DNA from 4 places in the Erythrobacter alti genome. Region 4 is predicted to be linked to each of the others. Evidence: predicted binding sites of a transcription regulator. Region 4 holds the regulator's gene; each other region holds the start of a gene.
The links. The regulator LexA, encoded in region 4, represses DNA repair genes until DNA is damaged. The targets are predictions, from matches to a motif close to GTTCCNCNCTTGTTCT.
Positions count from the first base shown of each region.

Region 1 (4,796 bases), on a different contig from region 4:
TATTTGAAATGCTTGACCGCATTGGTGACATAGGCGGCGCTGCGGTCGATGCCGGTTTCTTCCAGCGCCGCATCGAGCACCTGACCGGCAGGGCCGACGAAGGGGCGGCCAGCGATATCCTCCTGGTCGCCCGGCTGTTCGCCCACGATCATCAATGCGGCATCGCGCGGCCCCTCGCCCATCACGGCATGGTTCTCGAGCGCGCCGATCGGGCAATTGCGGCAAGCGTGGATTGCCTTGGCGACAGCATCCAGCGTTTCCGGCTTCGCGGTAAAGTCCGCCTTGCCTTCCGCGACCATGGATGCCTCACGCTGCTGCGCGCCTGCCACCAGTTCGGGAATGAGCGCGGCTTCGGGCATGTTCTTCCAGTATTTCTTGGGCATTTCCTTCAGCATCGCGCCGATCTTGAGCCGCGCGGGATTGAAGATGGAGGCATAGTATTTGCGCCACAGATCCTCTGCCGGGTCGCCGCTCGGCGCGTCCGACTTCTGCGCGGGCGGGCCTTCGCACAGCGTTTCACCATCCCAGTGGAGGCTGCCGCGCGGGGTGAGGATCGACCAGCGCATGTTGGCGAAGCGGTGCACGAAGAAGCCCGCCTCGCGCCGCAGGATATGATGATCAGGCTCGAACCAGGCGACGTAATGCTCGGGCGCTTCGGGCTCGTCGCCCTCCTCGACCAGGCGAAAGCGGACAAAGGCGTGCATCTTGTGCGCATCACGCCGCACGGCCTTGTCCAGCTCCTCCACCCGGCGAACATCGCTATCGGCCTTGTCCTCCATCATGCGGGGATTGGATTGCAGCCGCCACAACAGGCGATAGAGCAGCGCGAAGCGTTCGGGGTCGGTGTGATGCGCGGCGTTCCTTGCCAGTTGCATGAACCGCTTGCTGGCGCGCACCGGTCGTGCGGAAAGATCGGGCACGGGCATACGCCTGTCGCCATGGCTGAACAGCGAGGCCGTGCCGCCCGGCTCCACCCACGCCACCCGGTCGGGCGGGACATCGCATTGCACCAGCTGCCGCGCCCGGTCGCGCCAGAAGCCGAAATCGTCAGGCTCTGGCATGTTGACCACGTAATAGGTGCCAAGTTTGACATGCTGGAGCGCGGTCATGCTGCAAAAAGCTCCAACTGCTCCTGCTTGGGCGCGAGCAGGCTGCGCAGGTCGGCGCGGTCGGTCAGCAGGACGGGGCGCCAGTCCGCTGTAACGATGAACGGGCGCACTTTGGTGATCGACACGGTCAGCTTCGCCACATCGTCCAGTCGCAAGGTCCGGTGGCGACGGCTGGCGAGGATTTGCGCGACCGCACGCGTCCCCAGCCCCGGCACACGCAGCAACATTTCACGCGAAGAACGGTTCACATCTACAGGAAATTGTTCACGAAACTTGAGTGCCCATGCAAGCTTGGGGTCGATATCGAGCGGCAGGTTCCCGTCCGCCTCTGTCGCCTGCATCACCTCGCGCGGGGCAAAGCCGTAAAAGCGCATCAGCCAGTCGGACTGGTAGAGCCGGTGCTCGCGCATCAGCGGCGGGCGTTTGAGCGGCAGTACCGCGCTGGCATCGGGAATGGGCGAGAAGGCGCTGTAATAGACGCGGCGCAGCTTGAAACTGGTGTAAAGGCGGCTCGCCTTGCCCACGATATCGGCATCGCTGGCGGCGTCGGCCCCCACGATCATCTGCGTCGATTGCCCGCCCGGCGCATAACGCGGCGCGTGCTTGAAACGTTTACGCTCATCCTTGGCCTGCACGATCGAGGCCTTCACCCCGCCCATCGCGCCTTCGATCTGGCGGCTGTCCTTGTCGGGGGCGAGGCGGGTGAGGCCCGCATCGGTGGGCAATTCGACATTGATCGACACACGGTCCGCATAAAGCCCCGCCTGGTGCACCAGTTCGGGATCGGCCTCCGGAATGGTCTTCAGATGGATGTAGCCGCGAAAATCATTGTCTTCCCGCAAGATACGCGCGGTTTCTACCATTTGCTCCATCGTGAAGTTGGAGCTTTTGATAATGCCGGAGGACAGGAACAGCCCCTCGATATAGTTGCGCCGGTAGAAGGTCAGCGTCAGGTCTGCCACTTCCTGCGGCGTGAAGCGCGCACGGCGGACATTGCTGCTCTTGCGGTTCACGCAATAGTGGCAATCGAAAATGCAGTGATTGGTCAGCAGGATCTTCAGCAGCGAGATACAACGGCCATCGGGTGCATAGGCGTGGCAGATCCCCATCCCCTCGGTCGAGCCGATGCCCTTCCCGCCCTTGCTGTTGCGTTTGGCCGTTCCGGACGACGCACACGAAGCATCATATTTTGCTGCATCGGCAAGGATTTCGAGCTTCTGGATGGTGTCGAGCGCAGGCATGTGTTCTATATATGTTCTCTCGAGAGATTCGCCAATAGCCATTTGTACGAAATCGCTGAAATGCCGAATTAACCCTGCTTTCTCGCCGGAATTTAACCAATCTGAGGCCAAGGCCGGAAGAGAGGAGATCGCACCGATGAAATTGTTCGCCCGCGCGAAGCCTGTCCAGGCGCCTGAACGGCGCGCCGGGCCACGCACACGGGTCGACTGCATCGCCGCACTGCTAATGCCAAGCGGAGACCGCCCGGGCCGCCTGTTCGATATTTCCGCCACCGGCGCGCGCCTTTCTACCCAGGATCCGCCCGCGGCAGGCTGTTCGGGTATCCTCGACTGGACGATCCACGAAGCCTTTTGCCGCGTCACCTGGTCTAAACCGGGCATGTGTGGCGTGGAATTCGACAAGCCGATCAGCGCGGAAGTCCTCAAGAAAACAATCGAGAAGGCACCCGCCGGATCACGCGCGATGCCCGCGCAGGCCAATGACGATGGCGCGCATACGACCGTCAAACCTGGCGAACAGGCCCCCACCCGGCGGTTCTGCTGAGGATATAGGCCCAATGGCCACTTGAGCAGAAACAGCAGGTCGGGCATCAGGCCAGCATGGATATCATCGCCCTGCTTTCCGATCCCGCCGCATGGCTGGCCCTGCTGACCCTGATCGCTCTCGAAGTGATCCTCGGGGTCGACAACCTGATCTTTATCGCGATCTTGTCGAACAAGCTGCCCGAACACCAGCAAAGCAAGGCACGGCGCATCGGGTTGGCGTTGGCGCTGATCATGCGCATCGGCTTGCTGATGCTGATCGGCTGGATCGTGACTTTGCAGACGCCGCTGTTCGACCTCGGCATTGAAGGTGAACGCGGCGCTTATGGCGAACCGACTTTCGAAACGGCATTTTCCGGACGCGACCTGATCCTCCTGGTGGGTGGACTGTTCCTGCTGTGGAAGGCCACCAAGGAAATCCACCACTCCATGGAACCGGAAGACAATTCGGGCGACCTGCTCGACAAGACGCCCGATATGGCAAAAGCCGCCACCGCCACTTTCGGCGCGGTCATCGCGCAGATCGTCGCGATCGATATCGTCTTCTCGGTCGACTCGATCCTTACCGCAGTGGGCATGACGGATCATGTCCCGATCATGGTTGCTGCCGTGGTGATTACCGTTGGCGTCATGATGGTCGCGGCAGACCCCCTCGCCAAGTTTATCGAGCAGAACCCGACGCTGGTGATGCTGGCGCTCGCCTTCCTCGTGATGATCGGCCTGGTGCTGATCGCCGACGGCTTCGGCTTCCACGTGCCCAAGGGCTATATCTACGTGGCGATGGGCTTTTCGGTCGGAGTGGAAATCCTCAACATGATGCAGCGGAACAAGCGCGAGAAGATCGCGCAGGCTGCAGAGAGTTGAAACGCATGGCGTGGAATGTCGGAGGCGAATAGCCCTCCGCAATCGTGGCGAACGAAACTGTCGTCTGCGTTCCGTCTGCGGTTTCCTGCTGCGCACCGGACCGTAACACTCACCGAACTGGCGTGGTTGCTGCCTGCTTGCGCATTCGCCGTAGCCATCAGCGCCCAAATGGATTGGCAGCTCACCTTCGATCGCTCGACCTTGATGGTCGCGGTGATCGCGCTGTTTGTGCCTACACTGGGTGAAGAGCTGCTGTTCCGCGTCATTATGCTTCCCGCCCCTGGGCAGCACCGCCCATTCCCTTGGCTGGCTGCATCAATATCTATTGCCGCTTTCGTTCTGTGGCACCCATTGCAAGGCTTGCTGTTCGGTGGTGAGCGCGCAGCGATCTTCACCGATGGTGGCTTCTTGTTTGCGGTGTTCTGCCTCGGCATCGCCTGCACGCGCGCGTGGTGGAAGACTGGCTCGATCTGGCCTTGTGTAATTTTGCACTGGCTTGTCGTCGTTTGCTGGAAGAGTTTTGCAGGTGGGCCGCCCTTGGTCTGATGCGGGATCACGCAAACAAACCCTGCAAGAACCAGTCCGGCTCTCCGCCGCGCCCGTCTCCGGCAAGGCCTGCGCGGTATATCCAGTAGCGGCGGCCGGTAGCATCCTCGACGCGGTAATAATCGCGCAGCCGGGTGGAGCCTCTCTCGCGCCACCATTCGGGTGCGATCCTCTCCGGTCCTTCCACCCGCGCCACATCGAACAGATCGCCGCGCCAGCGGAAGCGGCGGGGGTAGCCATCGGGGCTGGCGTAGAGCACCGCGATCCGTTCCGCCCGGTCGAGCAGTTTCAGCGGACGCGCGTGGAAAGCGAGCTCCTCCTGTTGCACCGGTTCTGCCTCAAGCGGCGCCTGCCAGCCTTGCGCACGTTCGGGAATATGGCTGGCGCGCAGGATCGGGCGCTGCACCGCATCGCTCCCGAGCCGCACGGTCAGCCGATCGACACAGGCGGACAGCGAGGTGCCGTGTTCCTCCGCCGCTGCCTCCAGGTCGGC
Region 1 is NZ_JBBNAX010000005.1:185,265-190,060, forward strand. Features, by position in the region: gene AAC850_RS06285 (UdgX family uracil-DNA binding protein) at 1-1,109, opposite strand, end outside; gene AAC850_RS06290 (putative DNA modification/repair radical SAM protein) at 1,106-2,350, opposite strand; gene AAC850_RS06295 (PilZ domain-containing protein) at 2,487-2,894, shown strand; gene AAC850_RS06300 (TerC family protein) at 2,951-3,757, shown strand; gene AAC850_RS06305 (CPBP family glutamic-type intramembrane protease) at 3,926-4,303, shown strand; gene AAC850_RS06310 (DUF6504 family protein) at 4,311-4,796, opposite strand, start outside.
Region 1: a site for LexA is predicted at 2,353-2,368, ahead of AAC850_RS06290 (putative DNA modification/repair radical SAM protein). Genes of this name have one in related genera too.

Region 2 (4,796 bases), on a different contig from region 4:
AGAGCGAAAAAGCGCGATAAACTTGCTCCCTTGCTGCTTCCAGTCCCTCGTCCGGAATGTCTGGATCTGCGTCCCATTCGCGCGACAGCCGCCGCGCTAGCAGCCGCAAGCGGCGAACGCGAAAGGCCAGATCATGATCCCGCAGGAATGTGATTGCAGGCTCGCTGGCTCCGCCGCCGGGTGCGCCCAGCTGCTCCAGCCCGCGCCTGTCTATCACTCGCCGCAATGCAGAGGTTATCGTGTCAATATCTTGCCGGTGGGCGTCGGGGGCTGCCGAGTGTGCAAGCTCGGCAAGCCTTTCCACGATCCCGGTAACCTTGACCTGCGCATAGGAGTGGAATGCATAATCTGCCCGTTCGGCCGCAGCTTGTTGTGCGCGCGCTCTCCAGGCGGCGAGCCGTTTGCTGGTCGGCCTGTCGAGAAACAGGGTTCTGCCAAATAGCTTTTCCACGACCGCCTCGATTTCGGGACGCAGGGCTCTCACGATCTTGCGAAGGCTGTGCGCCTCACGCGATTGCTCTTCCAGCGTTTCGAGATTGTCGCGGATAGGCTGTTCGCGCGGGATGGTAGAGAGCGAGCCGACGATGGCGGAGAAAAACCCAACTGGACGCAAGTTCTCGCCTTTCTCCGTAGCCCGGCGGCGCGGGCTTGGATCGATATAGACGAATCGCCGGTCCACCTCGCGCTGTGCCGGGCGAGCGCTCAGGCCCGCCATCGCGCCGGCGAAGGGCGCGTTTACCAGAACGGATCCATCGATAAGGGCAACATGGTCGACCGTGTCGCGTTCGACATTCGTGGGCATGATGCGCTTGAGAAATTCGTCCCTGCTAGACCAATCCTCGGCACCGAGCTGGTCGATCTCGCTGACCTGGAGCGGGGGGAATGCACCGGGGAAGCTGGCCGTGGCGCGAGCTGCCAAAGTCAGCTCGCAACGATGTGCAAGACTGTGCCCTCCGACATCCGGTGTCTTGACCCGGAAGCCAATGGACATGCGATGTTCGGTTTCTTCGACAAGAGGCGGACTGTTAAGCCTCAGCAATTCGCGGTGCCCGCGATAGTCTGTCGCCGTGACGAGGAGATCGATCGGATGACCGGGAGGCAACAGCGGCTTGGCCACTTCCTCTGCCGCCATGGCTCCCAATGCATCGTACAAAAGCCGCGTAAAGCCGGGTCCGGAAAACGGCGGTTCGAACCAACGCCCACGTACAAGGTTCGAGAGCTTGCGGCGCACTTCAGCGCGGGTTTCCACCGCCACGCTTTCGCTCACGGCGTTGCCCGGGCGATTGCTGAGATACCAGACGAAAGGACGCATGAAGGGCTTGGCGGCAATGTCGGACCATGGACGCGCTTCCTCGGCCACCAGTTTTTCCACGTCAGCATTCTCGAGCCACATTTCTGTCAGCGGCTCCAGGTCCTGTCCCGAGTGGATGGCCTGCGCGAGGAAAACCGCGTTGATGCCACCCGCGCTGGCGCCGGTGATGATGTCCGGTAAGACTCGCAGCCGCAGACCGTACGCTGTTTCTATGTGGTAGAGCAGCTTTTCATACACGGCTTCGACACCGACTTGCTGTGCGATGTTGGGGCCGTGATATGTGCGGCTGGCGCGGGCCAGTTTCCAGATTTCCTTGGTAACGCCGTGCATATAGACAGCCAGGCTAACGCCACCGTAGCAGACCAGCGCGATCCTGAGTTCTTTCTGCCGCATCGCCCGTGAGATTGGCAGAACATGCGCGAAAAGCATAGGGGCCGTATCAAGCTATCCTCCACTACAAACGCGGCTTGTGTTCTTTTTCTGTTCCGTTTATCGCAGCGCGCATGGCAAAGCCCAAAAGACGCTACATCTGCGCCGAATGCGGCGGTGTATCCTCACGCTGGCAGGGACAATGTCCGGATTGCAGCGAGTGGAATACGCTGGTGGAGGAAGCGCCCGAAACCAAGTTCACCGCCAAGCACGACCTGTCCAGCGGCGGCCGGGCAATCGCTTTCGAATCGCTCGATTCCCCGACAAAGCCGCTCAACCGGCGGAGCACCGGACTTGCCGAGTTCGACCGTGCGCTTGGCGGCGGGCTGGTGCCGGGTTGTGCAATCCTGATGGGCGGCGAGCCGGGTATCGGGAAATCGACGTTGCTGCTCCAGGCTGCGGCAGCCATTGCGAAGACCGGCGGCGATGTCGTTTATGTCAGCGGGGAAGAGGCTACCGGCCAGGTGCGAATGCGGGCCAAGCGTTTGGGGCTGGCCGATGCTCCGATCAAGCTGGCGGCGGCAACTTCCGTCCGCGATATTTTGACCACGCTCGGGAAGGGCGGCGCACCCGATATGCTCGTGGTCGATTCGATCCAGACGATGCACTCCGACATGATCGAAGGCGCGCCCGGCACTGTCAGCCAGGTGCGCGCCAGTGCATTCGAACTGATCCGCTATGCCAAGGAGACCGGCACCTGCCTCGTGCTGGTCGGCCACGTCACCAAGGATGGCAACATCGCCGGCCCTCGCGTGCTGGAGCATATGGTTGATACCGTAATGAGCTTCGAAGGAGAGCGAAGCCACCAATATCGCATCCTTCGTAGCCTGAAGAACCGATTCGGCGCGGTCGACGAGATCGGGGTGTTCGCAATGGAAGGGCAGGGGCTGGAGGAAGTTTCCAACCCGTCATCACTATTCCTTTCGGGCCGGGAAGAGCCGATCGCTGGCAGCGCGGTCTTTCCGGCGATTGAAGGTACGCGTCCGGTGCTGGTCGAGATTCAGGCGCTGATCGTGCGGCTGCAGTCGGGCGCAACCCCGCGCCGCGCTGTTGTCGGTTGGGACAGTGGTCGCCTCGCGATGTTGCTCGCGGTGCTTGAATCGCGCTGCGGCCTCAGCTTTTCGACGGCCGAGGTCTACCTCAATGTCGCGGGCGGTTACCGTCTTTCCGATCCGGCGGCAGACCTTGCCGTGGCAGCCGCGCTAGTTTCCGCCTTGGCAGATAAGCCGCTCGCTGCCGACGCCATTTGGCTGGGCGAAGTTTCCCTTTCGGGCGAAGTGCGCCCCGTGGCCCATTCGGCGCTACGGTTGCGCGAAGCCGCCAAGCTGGGATTCAAGCGGGCGTGCGGACCGGTGGATGGCGGACAGGACGTGAAAAAGCTGGGTTACAGCGATGTTGGCGGCGTGGCGTCACTCGTTGACCGGGTGATGGCCAGCGCATAAATGCGTAAGTAATGACAGCTTTCGATCTGATCGTACTCTTGCTCATCGGAGTAGGGGCAATTGGCGGATTTCTGCGCGGTTTCGTGCAGGAAGTGCTTTCGCTTGCGGCCTGGGTACTTGCCGTGTTCGCGATCCATTTCCTGCATACAGACCTGACGGCAGCGATCCTCGAATACATGGGATCACCGATTACGGCGGCGATCCTGGCTTTCGCGCTGCTCCTGCTGATTCCCTATGCCGCGATGAAGCTGATAGCGCGTGTTGCAGGCCGCAAGGCGCGCGAATCGGTGCTTGGCCCGATTGACCGCGTGCTCGGCTTCGGTTTCGGCGCACTCAAGGGCGTCATCATCGTGGTCCTCGCATTCTCGCTGCTCGTTCTCGGTTACGATACCGTATGGGGAGCGAAAGGGCGCCCGCTATGGATTGCCGAAGCACGAACCTACCAGCTCGTTGACGCCGGATCGCGCGCAATGGTGCAGATTATTGCCGAGCGACGCGCGCGGATGATCGAGGAAGAGGAAGAGGGCGAACCAGACTTGTGAGCACGCAGGCGCTCTACACTCCGGCGATGCTTGCAGCTGCGGTCGAGCTGGCAGACTATCCGCGACTGAAGGAACCAACTGTGCAAGGCAGTGCGCGATCGATCAGTTGCGGCTCCTCTCTCGAACTCGATTTCACGCTCGGTGGACAAGAGCGCGTGAAACAGGTGGGACTTACGGTACGCGCCTGCGCTGTCGGACAAGCTGCTGCAGCCATTTTCGCGCGCCATGTCGCGGGGAAGTCCCCCGCGGAAATCGCATCGGTGCACGATGACCTGCTCGCCTGGCTCGATGGTGCCGATGGAGAGCCCGATTGGCCTGACCTGGAGCTGATTGCACCGGCACGTGAATATCGCGGACGTCATGGGGCAATGATGTTGCCGTGGAGGGCGGCCACTGCGGCTCTTTCCAGCGTTGCAACTTCGGGCTAGTCCCATGCGCTGTAATCCAAGGGGGAGCGCATGGCGGAAACTGCCGCAGACGTAATTCATCAACCAAGCGCGAAGGAAATTCGCCTCGTGATTGGTGCCAGCAGTGCAGGCACGATTTTCGAGTGGTACGACTTCTTCATCTACGGGACCCTGTTTGCGCTGATCGGCCAGGCGTTTTTTCCCAGCGACAATGAAACGCTGCAGGTCCTGCTCGTCTGGGCAGGTTTCGCCATCGGGTTCGGATTTCGCCCGATGGGCGCAATCATGTTCGGTTATCTCGGGGACAAGCTCGGGCGCAAGTACACATTCCTTGTGACGGTAACGCTGATGGGGATTGCCACTGCCGGGGTAGGGCTGGTCCCAAGCGCTGCCAGCATCGGCCTGTGGGCCCCTGCGATCGTAATCCTATTGCGCATCCTGCAAGGGCTGGCGTTGGGCGGAGAATATGGCGGCGCCGCGATTTACGTTGCCGAGCACGCACCGCCTGAAAAGCGCGGATATTACACCAGCTTTATCCAGGCCAGCGTGGTCGGCGGTTTCGTGTTGAGCATCCTTGTGGTGCTGGCTTGCCGCGCGATCATTCCCGAAGAGCAATTCGCTGAATGGGGCTGGCGCATCCCGTTTCTCCTGTCGGTCGTACTGC
Region 2 is NZ_JBBNAX010000005.1:68,282-73,077, forward strand. Features, by position in the region: gene AAC850_RS05705 (patatin-like protein) at 1-1,705, opposite strand, end outside; gene radA (DNA repair protein RadA) at 1,816-3,183, shown strand; gene AAC850_RS05715 (CvpA family protein) at 3,195-3,725, shown strand; gene AAC850_RS05720 (iron-sulfur cluster assembly scaffold protein) at 3,722-4,153, shown strand; gene AAC850_RS05725 (MFS transporter) at 4,184-4,796, shown strand, end outside.
Region 2: a site for LexA is predicted at 1,784-1,799, ahead of radA (DNA repair protein RadA). Genes of this name have one in related genera too.

Region 3 (4,796 bases), on a different contig from region 4:
AGGGCGCACCACGATTGCCAATGCGCAGACAAAGCAGGTAAGCTTCCTCGACGTGCAGAGCGTTGCCGCGCAGCGGATCTATTCGATCGGCGTGAACTGGCTGCAGAGCGACGATGATTTCCGTCCCGCAAGTAGTGCGATCAGCTTCAACTCGAGCCGCCAAGGCGGGCTGGGCGATGCACTTCCCGCAGGCACGGTTCGCTTTTATCAGCGCGATGCGCAGGGCAATCCGCAATTCATTGGCGAAAACAACATTGGCCACACGCCGATGGGCAGCACGCTCAGCCTGCGCACCGGCGACGCTTTCGACGTGTTCATGCAGGCCGAGGTCGAGGACCGCGAAGTCATCACCGCCGCTGAATATGAGCGCAGCGCGCGCTATCGCGTCTACGAGAACGGTGAGTTGACCCGCACCGTCGAGGTCGATCGTTCGGTGGATTACTACCGCACCACGATGCGCTACACCTTCACCAATGCGAAGCCTGAAGCGGTAGTGGTGGAGCTAATGCAGGGCGGGCTCGACCGTGGCTGGTGGGGCCGCGACTTCCGCGTTGTCTCCGAAGACGTCGAAGGCGAACAGATCAATTACGGCAACCGACGCTATCGCGTGCGCGTGCCCGCCAATGGCGAGCGCGTTGTGCGGGTGACATACGAATCGCGGTATTGAGGGGCGGGGCGATGCGCCTTCCCACTCTTCGGGCCTCATTGCTTTTAGCCAGCATGGGCGTGAGCATGATGCTTGCCGCTCCGGCGACAGCGCAGGAACGTGCAGCGGTTGAAGCCTCCGCGCCGGAAGCACTGGCCGTCACCGTCTACCGCAACCCCTACCGCTCCGCCGGACAACCGATGAACCGCGATTGGCCGCAAGGCTTCGCGATGATCAGCGAAACGCGCACCGTTACCTTGCCGCCGGGCGAATCCACGATTCGGTTCGACGGGGTGGCGGAAGGTATGGTGGCCGTGTCGGCTATCGTCACCGGGCTTCCCGGCGGAACGATCGAAAAGAATCGCAACGCCGAATTGCTCAGCCCTGCGGCTTTGGTGAACGGGATGCTCGGCAACCGCGTCACGATCACCCGCACGAATCCGGCAACGGGGGACAGTGACAGCGAAGATGCAATTGTCCGCACCCGCGCCGATGGCGGTCTCGTGCTGCAAACGCAGGATGGATATGAGGCGGTACGCTGTTCCGGCCTGCCTGAACGGCTGACCTTTGACGGCATTCCCGATGGTCTTTCGGCCAATCCGGTGTTTTCCATCGATACGGCAGACGCGAGCGGGGGCACCTACACCGTCACCTTGTCCTATCTCGCATGGGGTTTTGACTGGGAGGCGAATTACGTTGCCACCGTTCACGATGGACGCGACGCCGACGATATTCGCTTCGACCTGACGAGCTGGCTTACGATCCTCAACGACAATGGCCAGAGCTTCGCCAATGCCGAACTGATGGCGGTGGCGGGCACGCTCAACATCGTGAGCAATTTCCGCAGGCTGGCCGCACCGCCTGCCGCACAGCCCTTGCGACTGAGCTGCTATCCGATCGGCAGCACCGCTGCAGGTTCGCCGATTCCTGTTTTCGAGACGGAAGATGACATGATTGTCGTCACCGGCGCGCGAAGGGATCGGATGGAAAGCGCATCACCCGTCATGGCCATGTCGGCACCTCCGCCTCCACCACCGCCTCCTCCTCCTCCGCCAGTACTAGCCGGCGAAGAGAATCTCGGCGATCTCAAGCTCTACCGCATTCCGGTGCCGGTCGATGTAAATGCGCAGGGCCTCAAGCAGGTCATGTTTCTGCGCGAAGACGCGGTGGAGGGAGAATTCCGGTACGAGGCCGATTGTGAGCCGCGCCAGAGCCGGGCGGCCATACGCCCGACCCGCCTGTTGCTGGAAACGGTGAACGACGATGATCACGGGCTGGGTGTCGCCTTACCTTCCGGCTCGGTCGCGATCTTCGAGCGGAGTGCGCTGGGTGAATTGCTGGTTGGTGAAGAAAACCTGCGCGATTATGCCTCGGGCCAGGATGTCGAGCTGGCCCTTGGCGCGAGCAGCCAGGTGTTCGTGACCTGCACATGGGAAGGCAATCGCACAGGCAAGAATCCGGGTGATCGCTGGTCCGGAATGGAAGCTGTCCTTACCAACGCCAATCCGCATCCCGTGAGCGTGCGCCTCAACCTTGGCAATCCCTTGCAATGGCAATTCAGGGGCGTGCGTGAGAGTTTGCGAAACGGCCAGCGAATCATCGAAGTGACCGTACCCGCCAACGCCTCTCGCACCGTAGAATGGCAGGTTCGCCCGCCTATGGCCGAAGCTGAAGCCTAGGCGTTGCGCGCGCTGTTCCACGTCGCATAGACTGCTTTCCAACAAAAATTTCGTTCCACTCTTGTTCTCATGGAACAAAGTGGGTACAAGCTGCGTCAGTTGATGAAAAGGGATGACCCCTAGCGAACTGACGGAGGCCGTGTCATGGCGAGTGCGAATTTGAAGTTAGTCGATAAGGAAAACACAGTGGACCGACAGAAGGCACTCGATGCCGCACTCTCCCAGATAGACCGTGCTTTCGGCAAGGGCTCGGCCATGAAGCTGGGCAGCAAGGAAGCAATGGAGATCGAATCGATTTCGACCGGCTCGCTCGGCCTTGATATCGCGCTTGGTATCGGCGGCCTGCCCAAGGGCCGTGTGATTGAAGTTTACGGGCCGGAAAGCTCGGGCAAGACCACGCTGGCGCTGCACGTCCTTGCAGAGGCGCAAAAGGGCGGCGGAACGGTTGCCTTCGTCGACGCCGAACATGCGCTCGATCCCGGTTATGCCAAGAAGCTCGGCGTCGATATCGACGAACTGATCGTATCGCAGCCTGATACCGGCGAGCAGGCGCTCGAAATCGTCGATACGCTGGTGCGTTCGAACGCGATCGATGTGCTGGTGGTCGATTCGGTTGCGGCCCTCGTGCCGCGCGCCGAAATCGAAGGCGAAATGGGTGACAGCCACGTTGGCCTCCAGGCCCGTTTGATGTCGCAGTCGCTGCGCAAGCTCACCGGTTCGATCAATCGTTCCAAATGCATGGTGATCTTCATCAACCAGCTGCGCATGAAAATCGGCGTGATGTACGGTAATCCCGAAACCACGACCGGCGGTAACGCCTTGAAATTCTACGCTTCTGTTCGTCTCGACATCCGCCGCACCGGACAGATCAAGGACCGTGACGAGGTGATCGGTAACTCGACCCGCGTGAAAGTGGTGAAGAACAAGGTCGCTCCGCCGTTCAAGCAGGTCGAATTCGACATCATGTACGGCGAAGGCATTTCCAAGATCGGCGAAATCCTCGATCTCGGCGTGAAAGCCGATATCGTCGAAAAGTCCGGCTCATGGTTCAGCTATGACAGTGTGCGGATCGGCCAGGGCCGCGAAAACGCGAAGAAATTCCTGAAGGAAAACCCAGAAGTTTGCGCCAAGTTGGAGGCCGCTATTCGCGGCAAAACCGACGAGGTCGCCGAGGAGATGATGACGGGCCCGGACGCGCAGCCCGAAGACTGATCCTCAAGAAGGCGGGGTGAGGGATTACTCCTTCAGGACACTGCTCCAGGTGCTCCACATTAGCCCAGCCTTGCGAAACCGGAGCCGGCGAGGTGGAGAGATTTCTCCCACCACCGCCGGCTTCTTCGCTTTTTGTGGTTTCATACCTTTAAGCTGCTAAGAACGGGCCTCGCTATGCACGGGGGAAAGTCTGGCGTGATCGAATCGAGTGAATGGCAGGGCAAGACGGGAGACAGTTGGGCGCAGGAGTGGCGGCGCACCGACCGTAGTTTTGGCCAGCTGACCGAAGAACTGCTCGCCCGCACGCGCGGTTTTTCCTTCTCAAGGGTTCTGGATGTCGGTTGTGGCGCGGGTGAGCTATCGCTCGCGATCGCGCGTGGACGCCATGATGCAACCGTTACTGGGATCGATATCTCCCCCCGACTCATCGAAGTCGCGAAAGAACGCGGGTCACGATTACCAAACGCGATTTTCAAGCTTGCGGATGCGAGTAAATGGCACTGCGACCCTGCAACTGCGCCGGATTTTATCGTCTCGCGTCACGGGGTGATGTTCTTCGATGACCCCGTTGCCGCGTTCGGCCACCTTTCGAGCCAGTCGGCCAAGGGTGCCGGGATGCTTTTCTCGTGCTTCCGGGAATTGCAGCAAAATCCGGTGTTTACCGAAATACTGCGACTTCTGCCCGAATTGCCAGAGAACGGCGATCCGCACGCCCCGGGCCCATTCGCTTTCGCCGATATCGTACGTGTCGAGCAACTTCTCTTGGATGGTGGCTGGGAGCAATTTACTGCCGCTCCGTTCGACTTCCCGATGATCGTTGGCTCAGGGGAGGATGCGATCGAGGACACCGTGAGCTATTTCTCTCGTATTGGACCTGCTGCAAGAATTGCAGCCGAGCTCGATTTGGACGCGCGTGAGCGTTTCTTTGACAGGGTCCGCACGCTCGCCGAACGGCATATGCATGGGAATATTGTTGCCTTTCCCGCCGCCACATGGATCGTTACTGCGCGCAAGGCCTGATGGCGGTTTGGACACACCGATGTCAGTAAGTGCAGCATTACGCTTGTAGCTGTCCGTCGCAGCGCCTAATTCGCACTCCATGCATTCTACCAACGACCTCCGCCGCGCTTTCCTCGATTATTTCGCTGATGCCGATCATCAGGTGGTGCCTTCGGCACCGCTCGTGCCGCACAACGATCCTTCGCTGATGTTCGTCAATGCGGGGATGGTTCCGTTCAAGAACGTCTTTACCGGTGTCG
Region 3 is NZ_JBBNAX010000005.1:390,275-395,070, reverse strand. Features, by position in the region: gene AAC850_RS07335 (DUF4139 domain-containing protein) at 1-667, shown strand, start outside; gene AAC850_RS07330 (DUF4139 domain-containing protein) at 727-2,325, shown strand; gene recA (recombinase RecA) at 2,470-3,537, shown strand; gene AAC850_RS07320 (class I SAM-dependent methyltransferase) at 3,733-4,557, shown strand; gene alaS (alanine--tRNA ligase) at 4,637-4,796, shown strand, end outside.
Region 3: a site for LexA is predicted at 2,378-2,393, ahead of recA (recombinase RecA). Genes of this name have one in related genera too.

Region 4 (4,796 bases):
GTTTCAACCGCGGATCTTCCAAGGCTGTCAGCAATGTCGATGTCGAAGCCAAGCTGGACAACATGGACGGTGCGGACAAGCTAAACTGGCGCACTTCGATCGTCGACTTGATGAAGCTGGTAGATCTCGATCCAAGTTACGAAAACCGCAAGGAACTGGCGAACGAGCTTGGTGACAATGATTATTCGGGCAAGGCGGAAGAAAACATCTGGCTTCACAAGCAGGTGATGAACCGCCTCGCCGCTGCCGGGGGCAATGTCCCCGCTTCACTCCGCGACTGAAGCATGACCCTGTCCTGATCGGGACGAGTATGGCACAGGTATCGCATGATCCGTGCCTCGCAGAATAATCCAAACGCACAACGCCCTGCCTGCACACGATGCACGGCGGGGCGTTTTCCGTTGCACGATGAATTGCCACGCAAGGATGATGAGCAATGCCGCGTCTGACCCACCTTGATGAAAGCGGCGCGGCGCGAATGGTCGACGTCAGCGGCAAGCGCGACAACAAGCGGACTGCAACGGCAGAGGGCCGTATTCGCATGGCTGCAGCCACACTTGCCGCTATTCGCGACGGCAGTGGACCGAAAGGGGACGTTCTGGCCGCCGCTCGCATTGCGGGCATCATGGCGGCGAAAAAGACGGGTGAACTCATTCCGCTCTGCCATCCGCTTGCGCTGGAGTCCGTCCGCATCGATTTTGCTTTCCAGGATGATGCGATCCGTGTGACCGCGGTGGCGGCACTGACGGGCAAGACCGGTGTGGAAATGGAAGCGATGACGGCTACTTCCATCGCGTTGTTGACGATCTACGATATGGCCAAGGCGCTGGAGAAGGGCATGGTGATCGAACATTTGCGCCTCATTTCGAAATCGGGCGGCAAGAGTGGTGACTGGCACGCCGAAGACGAGGCGGAATGAATCTGCCTCCCCCGATATCCATGCAGGACGCGCAGTCCAGGTTGCTCGCACTTGCCCAACCGCTTGAAGCGGAAACTGTTGCGATCGAAAATGCAGCCGGCCGGTTTCTGGCCTCAGATATCATTGCACGAAGAACACAGCCCCCGGCAGACTTGTCGGCTATGGATGGCTTTGCTGTAGGTGATAACGACCCTTCCGGTTCCTGGCGCGTCGTCGGCGAAAGCGCCGCGGGCCATCCTTTTGAAGGCACTTTTGGTAAAGGCGATGCTGTCCGCATCTCGACCGGAGCGCTGATGCCTGAAGGTGCCAGCGCCGTGCTGCTGCAGGAAGATGCTCAGCTTGATGGCAATGACCTGCGGGTGGCAAGTGACGCTACAGCTTCACCCCGGCACATCCGTCATCAGGGGTTCGACTTCACCGCCGGAGATGCGTTGCTGCGAACCGGAACGCGTATGGACGCAGCCAGATGCGCGCTCGCAATTGCTGGGGGCCAAGTCACAGTCGATGTCGGGAGAAAGGCCCGTCTGAGTGTCATCGACAGCGGCGATGAACTCGTAGCAGATGCAGCAACCGCCAGAGACCACCAGATCCCGGCCAGTAATGGGGCAATGTTGGGAATCATGGCTTCACCTTTTTGTGAATCGTCGCATCGGATCGGTCCGGTCCCAGACCGCCGCGAGAAGTTGGTTAAATCCTTCGATGATGCATCCACAGCCGATGTAATCATCATCAGCGGCGGAGCTTCAGTCGGCGACCACGATCTGGTCCGTCCTGCCCTTGAGCAATGGGGCGCGAAGCTGGATTTCTGGCGCGTCGCCATGAAACCTGGAAAACCACTGTTGGTAGCCCGCAAGGGAACTAAGATCATTCTGGGCCTGCCGGGCAATCCAGTGTCGAGCTATGTCACGGCCTTTTTCTTCCTCCTGCCGCTGCTTCGGCATCTTGCGGGTTCATACGATCCGATGCCGCAATCGCTGGCATTGTCTCTCGCCGCAGACCTGCCAGCCAATGGCTCACGCACCGAGTTTATCCGTGGCGTAATGTGTCCCGAAGGCGCTCAGCCACTGCTCCAACGCGACAGCAGCGCCTTGAGAACGCTCGCAGCTGCGGATTGCTTCATCGAAAGAGGTGGCAACGCCCCGCCGGCAAGGACTGGTGACCCCGTAACGGTCTATCCGCTCCAAAATGGCGGTATTGCTTGACTTTGGCGAATCTGTTTCATACTTGTTCCTTATTCGTTCCCGAAGTGGAACATTGACGCAAGGGACAGGCCGATGTTGACCGCCAAACAACACGAATTGCTGCTTTTTATCAATCGCCGCCTCGAAGACACGGGCATCTCGCCCAGTTTCGAGGAAATGAAGGAGGCGCTTGATTTGAAGAGCAAATCGGGCGTGCATCGGTTGATTTCGGCTCTCGAAGAGCGCGGCTTCATCCGGCGCCTGCCGAACCGCGCCCGCGCGCTTGAAGTGGTCAAGATGCCAGAGAACCTCGCCGGGAACGACCCCGTCGCCAAAGCAACTTCGGTACCGGCTGCGCAACCACAAGCCGCAAACGATGTTATCGAAATTCCGCTTCATGGCCGTATCGCTGCGGGTGTTCCGATAGAGGCGCTGGAAGGCAGTCAGACGCTGCCCGTTCCGGCTGCCCTGCTTGGCAGCGGCGAACACTATGCGCTCGAAGTTTCGGGCGACTCGATGGTTGAAGCCGGCATTTTCGATGGCGACTTCGCGCTTGTGAAGAAGGCCACCACTGCACGCGATGGCGATATCGTGGTCGCGCTCGTCGATGGCGAAGAAGCGACATTGAAGTATCTGTTTCACGATGGCGGCCGCATCCGTCTCGATCCGGCAAATTCGTCCTACGATCCGCAAATATACGCGGATAATCAGGTGGAAGTTCAGGGGAAGCTGGCAGGGCTGCTCCGCCGTTACCACTGATCGGGCCTTATCACTGATGCTGATGATGATCCTGCGCGGGTAGCCCGGGCAGCATCAGTATTCCCGGCGGCCGCGCCACCAGCCATGCTCTCCCTCGGCCTCGGCAACGGCTCTGACGTGCTCGCCCTCCAGATCGATTGCCAGGCCGCCATTGATCGACAGCATTCGCGCATCGGCCTTGAACCAGCGCGGTTCGCAGCTTCGCGGTAGCCAGCGATCGGAGACTACGATGTCAGACCGCTCGCAGGCGGCGGCCAGAGCGCGCTCGGCGACTATATCGCGGCTACGGCTCATCAATATGTGCCAATCGCGTCCACCCCGCTCCACCGTTATGGCGCAAAAATCAGGACTACATTGCGCGCCGGGCCACGCGGCCATGGGCATCGTCTCGCCCTCTACACCTGCCAGTTCGAGCAGGTTCTCGCGGGTGAAGGCGCTGCGTGTGTCGCGGAGGACGAGCAATCGCTCGTCCTCACCGGTGATTCCGACATGTCGGCCATCGCCCGAGATCAGGATATCGGGAATGGGCGTCGTCATCAGCATGGCAATAGCCGCCGCGGCAGGCAGAAAGCCAAGTAGTCGCGCCCTGCCCTTCCATAGCGCCAGCCACAGGCCGCCCGCAGCGAACAGGAGAACCGTTGTCAAAGTCATCTGGGGGATGAGCTTGACCGCGCCGGGCTGACCGGCGGTGAAATGCGCAATTCCCACCAGCAGGTCGAGTGATTTGCCAGCCAGCCACCAGAACGGCGCTCCCGCTCCGATCGTGTCGAACAGGAGCGCGATGGCGATCAAGGGCATGGAGACGAAGGTCACCAGTGGTATGGCGACGACATTCGCCAATGCGCCGTAAATGCCTGCCCGATGGAAATGATACAGCACGATCGGCATCAGCGCGATTTCAATTACCATACCGGTGACAAGCAGCATGAACGTCCGCCGACCGAGCCGCGCCAGCCAGCTTTCCTCGCGCGGCGCCAGGAAACGCTTGACCGGCTCTGAATTGTGTAGGGCAACAATCGCGATAACAGCGCAAAAGCTCATCTGGAAACTCGGACCGACCAGGCTCTCCGGCCATGCCAGCAAGACGGCAAAGGCCGCGGCAGCCACCATTCTCAGCGACAGGGGCTCACGGCCCAGTGCCAGAGCCACGAGGACAAGCAGCGCGCCAATACAGCTGCGAACCGTCGGCACCTCCGCGCCCGTCAAAAGCGTGTAACCAATACCCGCCAACGCCGCGAACGCTGCGGCCATTACCGGCAGCCGCACGCGCAATGTCAACCAGGGCCACAGCGCCAACAGCTTGATAGCCAGGAGATATGCTGCACCGATGACCGCGCTGACATGCAGGCCACTGATAGAGAGCAGGTGCGTCAGGCCTGCATCGCGCATGGCATCCTCGTCGGCCTTGCTTATCGCTCCGCGGTCTCCACTGGCAAAGGCGGCGGCAATGCTGCCTGCCGATCCATCGAGCTCACCGCGTACGTGGCCGGAAAGGCTTCGCTGGATGCTGGCGATAAGGGCACCGTCCGGAGGCGCAGGCTCGACCACCTCGATGTCTCCCTGCAGGCTGCCCGTAGCTGCCAGCCCGTCGAACCAAGCCCGACGGGCAAAATTGTATCCACCAGGCAGCATCGGCGCAGCAGGCGGCATCAACCGGGCCTGCGCCCGGACAAGCGCGCCCTCTCCCATCGCAGGCGTCGCCTGCTCCAGTGGGACGTTCACACGGATGCGGACCGGCTCACCGTCCTCCGGGCTGCGAATTGCCAGAACCAGTCGCACGCGGTCCTGCGCGGGTTGTTCGATCCGCTCGAGCACGCGCCCCTCAACCATCTCGGACATCGGACGCTCGAACGCTTCTTGCCCGACGATCGCAGAGCGCGCCCAGATCAGCCCCGTTCCGAACGCGAACAACACGCCGCTTGCGATCAGCGCGGTCA
Region 4 is NZ_JBBNAX010000004.1:84,610-89,405, reverse strand. Features, by position in the region: gene AAC850_RS05300 (DUF3597 domain-containing protein) at 1-281, shown strand, start outside; gene moaC (cyclic pyranopterin monophosphate synthase MoaC) at 437-919, shown strand; gene AAC850_RS05290 (molybdopterin molybdotransferase MoeA) at 916-2,121, shown strand; gene lexA (transcriptional repressor LexA) at 2,194-2,859, shown strand; gene AAC850_RS05280 (ComEC/Rec2 family competence protein) at 2,914-4,796, opposite strand, start outside.